DNA from 2 places in the Xenorhabdus siamensis genome. Region 1 is predicted to be linked to the other one. Evidence: predicted binding sites of a transcription regulator. Region 1 holds the regulator's gene; the other holds the start of a gene.
The links. Region 1 encodes Fur, which represses iron uptake genes when iron is present. Its sites were predicted from a motif close to ATAATAATGAGAACNACTATCAA; they were not measured.
Positions count from the first base shown of each region.

Region 2: a site for Fur is predicted at 1,064-1,086, ahead of ftnA (non-heme ferritin). Genes of this name have one in related genera too.

Region 1 is NZ_JBBMXE010000008.1:145,868-149,087, forward strand. Features, by position in the region: gene ybfE (LexA regulated protein) at 115-405, shown strand; gene fldA (flavodoxin FldA) at 580-1,113, shown strand; gene fur (ferric iron uptake transcriptional regulator) at 1,319-1,768, shown strand; gene AAC852_RS08885 (beta-N-acetylhexosaminidase) at 1,885-3,220, opposite strand, start outside.
Region 2 is NZ_JBBMXE010000006.1:122,836-126,055, reverse strand. Features, by position in the region: gene pip (prolyl aminopeptidase) at 1-681, shown strand, start outside; gene AAC852_RS06645 (DNA polymerase III subunit theta) at 728-958, opposite strand; gene ftnA (non-heme ferritin) at 1,288-1,791, shown strand; gene copC (copper homeostasis periplasmic binding protein CopC) at 2,011-2,397, shown strand; partial or broken gene copD (copper homeostasis membrane protein CopD) at 2,400-3,220, shown strand, end outside.

The sequences.
Region 1 (3,220 bases):
AACAATCTCTCTTATCAACCAACAATCTCTCCCATCAACCAGTAGCGACACGCGTCCAGCTAAGGTATCATTGCCCGCTATATTATTGGTACACGCCCTTTATCAATCGAATTTATGGCAAAAGAACAAACTGATCGCACCACACTGGATTTGTTCGCAGATGAACGCAGGCCAGGGCGACCTAAAACAAATCCGCTGTCCAGAGATGAACAGCTTAGGATCAATAAACGCAACCAGTTGCGCCGGGATAAAGTCAAAGGACTGCGTCGGGTGGAACTCAAACTCAATGAAGATGCTGTTGGTGCTCTCAACCATCTGGCAAAACAGCGCAATATCAGCCGCAGTGAATTGATTGAACAGATGTTGCTGGCTCAACTGGCAACAGAGAATCGCCTTACCAATTAACGGCTTTAATTCAACAGAATGAAGCGGCGTCACCACACAAATCTGACAGACTTGTCACTGATGTTTGGTCAAAATAACGTTTTTCATTTTAATAAAACTGCTATTTTTCCTGCTGATTTCAGCGTGACGTGTATAGATTTAATACACTAATAGAACAAGAGGTTAATCTACTTTATGGCAATAATAGGTATATTCTTCGGCAGCGACACTGGCAACACAGAGAACATTGCCAAAATGATCCAAGAAAAACTGGGCGGTGCTGATGTTGCGGAAGTTCACGATATTGCCAAAAGCAGCAAGGAAGATCTTGAAGCCTTCGATATCCTGCTGCTAGGCATTCCAACCTGGTACTACGGCGAAGCTCAATGTGACTGGGATGATTTCTTCCCAACTCTGGAAGAGATCAATTTTGAAGGGAAGTTAGTTGCCCTGTTTGGTTGTGGTGATCAGGAAGATTATGCAGAATATTTCTGTGATGCTATGGGCACCATCCGCGATATTATCGAACCTCGTGGTGCAATCATTGTTGGACACTGGCCAACTGAAGGGTATCACTTTGAAGTATCTAAAGGTATGGCTGACGATAATCACTTCATTGGTCTTGCTATTGATGAAGATCGCCAACCAGAATTGACCGAAGAGCGTGTTGATGCTTGGGTACAGCAGATTAAGGCTGAAATGAGCCTATCAGAGATCCTCGGCGCATAAAAGATACCCTCGTGTGTGTATTAAGGAAACAATTACCTTTTACACGGGATAATTCTTAAATTATGTGTCATGATAGCGAAGTGGGCATGGTTTTCATTTTCAATATCCATGCCTATAATTTACAGCGTGAAACTAAATCATAATTCTCTCACGATACCCCAAGTATCACAAGTTCACTAAACTCAAGTTACAGGACTGAATCCGCATGACCGACAACAATAAAGCATTGAAAAATGCTGGACTTAAAGTAACACTTCCTCGCCTGAAAATTCTGGAAGTGCTACAGGACCCAGAATGCCATCATGTCAGTGCGGAGGATCTCTATAAAAAACTGATTGATATCGGTGAAGAGATTGGCCTCGCCACTGTCTATCGCGTGTTGAACCAGTTCGATGATGCCGGCATTGTCACTCGCCACAATTTTGAAGGCGGTAAATCGGTTTTTGAACTCACTCAGCAACATCACCATGACCATCTGATTTGCCTCGACTGTGGTAAAGTGATTGAGTTCAGCGATGAGTCCATTGAAGAACGTCAGAAAGATATTGCTGCACGTCATGGAATCAAGTTGTCAAATCATAGTCTCTATTTGTATGGTCACTGTACTACAGGTGATTGCCGTAAAGATAGTACGTTACATGATGAGAAAGCATGATAAGAAGACACGATAAGAAGTGATACATGCTACTCACTTCCAATATCTGCTCTTGTCAAAAGGAGCTGCTGCCGATTAGCTTAAGCTAATCGGCAGGTTGCTTTTTTTACAGGTGGTTATTTTTGATATACGTCTTCAATTCGACTAAAACGCTTACCATCAGTGCTAACAGAACGGACTTTCACATTACCTTCAACGTGCGGTCTTTGTCTGTCATCATAAATTTCCCAAGTTTTGCCATCATTCAATGAATACTGAATTGCCAACCCCGGCAAGGCAATGTTTGCTTCCAATGTCCCTGACACAATCCTTGCTCCCGGTATTGGTAATCGATATGCAACATGCGCTTTATCCAGTTTTGCCATTTCACGTTGCCCCATTAAATTGGCAAAACGACGCCAATCATTATTGAGTTTATCGGTTTCAACATACCGTGTGACTCCGCCTTTATACTCCCTGCCCTGTTGGTAATTCTGTTCCCATTCAGCCTGATGCCACGCACGTTCCGCCAGCGGCAGCAAACGCGGATAAATCATATATTCCATTTGCTGATCAGTACGCACCGTTTCACTCCATAACAGCCCTGATACGCCATACGCCCCTGGCCAACGTTTATTACTGGTGGTATTGAAATAGTTACCATTGATATCCACCGAAGTTTCGGCATTTTGTGGCATATTATTTGGTGCAAAACTGAAGATTTTGGCTTCATCATTAAAACGGGATGCCCAATAATAGCCCCGCTCTTTCGGATTGACTTCGTACGGCATATCTAGGTAAACATAATCAGGGCTGGAAACAACGACACGATAACCTTTGTTTGCCCAGTCATTAACGGAATCATAACCTCCCCAATAGAGCGTATCCCAAAAGTTTACCGTAACATGCTGAGTAGCAAAGTCTTTAGCCGATTTCGCATGTTTCAGGCCATCCTGCCATGACTGCATTGTCTCAATACCATGAGCATTGACAATCTTACTCACTTCAATTGCGAAGTAACTGGCCAGCTCATCAACATCTTTGATAATGCCCTTCGTAATCATTTTTTGACAAGCCTGAGATTTTGCCCATGGTTTGTCTTCGATTTTTTTATTTATAATCCCCTTACCCGGTTCAATTGGGCCATCTTTATCCTGATAACCCGCCCCTAAACGAATATTTTTCGCTTCATCACCGCCAAAATGCCATGTTTTCAGTGGCGCCCCGGCTTCTTTGTGCATGGCAACGATTTCACTGATGACTTTGTCAACAAAACGTTTGGAAGAATCCATGCACGGGTTCAGATAGCTATGGCGATCGTAAAACTGTACAGATGTCGTATTTGAGGTATCCGTCGGATCGAGCAAACGGTACTCATTGGCTTCCTGTACCTTTCCTTCTGCCATCAACTTCTTATAACGGGCTTCCATAGACATTACCGCTGCACGAGCATGGGCCGGAATATCAATTTCC
Region 2 (3,220 bases), on a different contig from region 1:
ATTGATGATATTGAACGTTTACGTAAGCAGATGGGGGTTGATAAGTGGCTGGTTTTTGGTGGTTCATGGGGGTCAACGTTATCTCTGGCTTATGCACAAAAACATCCGAATTCTGTATCAGAATTGATATTAAGGGGAATATTTTTACTCCGGCCTCAAGAATTGCAATGGTATTATCAGGAAGGCGCTTCCCGGTTTTTTCCGGAAAAGTGGGAACGTACACTTTCTATTCTTTCTGAAGAAGAATGTACTGATGTGATAAAGGCTTACAACAAACGTCTCACGAGTAATGACCTCGCAGTGCAGTTGGAAGCTGCCCGTTTATGGAGTACCTGGGAAGGGGAAACTGTCACACTATTACCTTCTGAACATGCAGATTCATTTGCAGAAGAACAGTTTGCGTTGGCGTTTGCACGTATTGAAAACCATTATTTTATCAATAACGGTTTTATAGATGAGACACAGCAGTTATTAGATCATGTTGACGTTATCAGGCATATTCCCGCAGTCATCATTCATGGGCGTTATGATATGGCATGCCAGTTACAGAATGCCTGGGATCTGGCGAAATCATGGCCAGAGGCAGAGTTTTATATTGTAGAAGGTGCAGGCCATTCCTTTGATGAACCGGGAATTTTGCATCAGTTAATTGCAGCAACTGATAAATTTATTGGAAAATAGGTGTGATAACCACTCGCTTATGCGGTGGTTACCTCTTTTTTCATATTTAACGGTTTTTGGGCTCATAAGGTAAGCGAGACAAATATCTCGATTGTTGGCGATAGTGGTTCAATCGTTGTTGAAAATATTCCCGTAGGTGTTGTGGTTGAGTTTGCTCAACAGTGTCTGGAATGACAGGCATATTATAGCGCTCTTTAAATGCAACCCCTGATGCTGCCAGATCAACATTGACCTTATCCATCTCATTTTTAGATAACTTGGCTAAGTTACGCTCCACTATTTCCTCTCCCAAAGTGCTATGCATTCCCAGAGGTTAAAATTAATTGAGTCTTCCTTATTTGGCAAGACATTATTTGCATAAAAAAACATCTCTTAAATATTAATAATATCAATTCTCATTTTTATTAAATATTAATTCTTTGATTAAATATTTAATCAAATAAAACTGATTCTTATTTTCTTATATTTAATGAGATTTATTCTTGCTATAAAATAAAAATATTTTATTAAATATCAACTGGTTGTAATTTAAAAATTTATCTTTGTTTTATTGATTTTTAATGGGCATAATATGGATAATTTAATAAAGTTCTAGGAGGTGGGCTAATGTTAAAACAAGAAATGATCACTAAATTAAATGAGCAATTAAATCTGGAGTTTTATTCTGCTAATTTGTACCTGCAAATGAGTGCATGGTGTGGTGATAAAGGTTACGAAGGTGCGGCTGCATTTCTGAGAACCCATTCACAAGAAGAAATGCAACATATGCAGCGTTTATTTGATTATCTGGGCGATACAGGAGCAATGCCTGTACTGGGGGCTATTCAGGCTCCACCTGTTGAATTTAATTCTATTTCTGATGTGTTCAATCAAACCTATGAACACGAAAAATTGATCACGGAAGAGATCAATAAATTGGCGCACTTAGCGATGACAACCCAGGATTATTCTACATTTAACTTCTTACAGTGGTATGTGGCTGAACAACACGAAGAAGAAAAATTATTCAAATCTATCTTAGATAAACTGGATATGGTGGGTGAAAGTGGTAATTCTTTATTTTTACTGGATAAAGATTTGAAAGGGCTCTCAGTTCCAGCTCATGCTTAAGAAAGCACTAAGATAAATTAATCTGCATGATTTTTACCGTAATTCCTGTTTTTTGTTTATTTTTAAGCAGGAATTACGCTTTTTTCATTTTATCTCCTATTTTTGTTTTTTGCGCAGTGCTTCACAGGTCAGGACTTTCACCACAGATTAAATTTATCGTTTGTTATAAAATCCCCTTTAAGCATAAAAATTCATCTGTATATTAAAGGGTTGCCTATTATGTCTATTTTTAATATCCGTTCATTCTGGAGCAATTTGTCTGCTTTGGTTGTTCTGTTTGTCGGTATGTCCTGCCAACAGGCTTTAGCCCATGCTCACTTGAAAGATCAGACTCCGGCAGAAAATACAACGGTGGAAGCCGCACCACAAGCTATAACTCTGAGTTTCTCAGAGCGTATTGAACTTGGGTTTAGTAAAGTAAAATTAATTGGCCCAGAAAAAAAAGAGATTAAAACAGGTAAGCTAGTACTTGATCCTGCGACTAAAACCAAACTAATCCTGCCTGTAGAGGACAAACTAGCAGCAGGGGAATATCGTGTTGACTGGAGTGTTCTTTCTGTCGACGGTCATAAAACGAAGGGTGTTTACAATTTTACTGTAAGATAATGATTTCACTTGAGGCGTTATACGTACTCTGCCGATTCTTGCATTTTGTGGTAGTTATGCTGATGTTTGGGTTCAGCTTGTTTACTACTCTACTTGCCTCAGGCCATTTTTTAATTTTGATTAAAAAACGGTTGAGAGACGGTCTGGCAATTGGGGTTAATGGGGGATGGCTGGCACGACGTTTATCAGTTTGAAATATGGCAGGCAGTGTTAGCAACTTCCTTTGGTAAAGTATGGCAATGGCAATTATTGGTTGCTGCACTTGCTGTTGTGGGAATATTCTTTTTACGTACTGATGCTGGAGATTCTAAGACAAAGAATTTCTTATTATTAGGCTGCTCTGTCATTTTGCTTTCAAGCCATGCTTTCATTGGTCATGCTACTATGTATGAAGGGGTGCTTGGTTTGCTACTTCAGGTGAATCAGATTGTTCATTTGCTTAGTGCCGGCTATTGGTTTGGAGGGCTATGGCCTTTTTTGCTATGCCTGCAATTTTTGCGACTAAATGATTTTTCCAAACCAAACTCAGCTTTTCACCAGATAGATAATTATAGCATGGAGAATAGCCTGTTTGCTGAAAGTGTAGTTGCAATGAGGAGATTTTCTGACTACGGGCACATAGCTGTTTTTTTGGTGATTGTCACAGGAATTATAAGCAGTGCCATTTTAATTCCTGGTTGGCTGACTTTTGATGCCTCTGCTTCCGAATATCAATCAATGCTATGGCTGAAAATCATACTTGTCACAGCTATGGTTCTTTTGGCCTTAATCAATCGTTATATTCTGGTGCCCAAATTAAAGCAGAAAGGACGTTATGAATTAC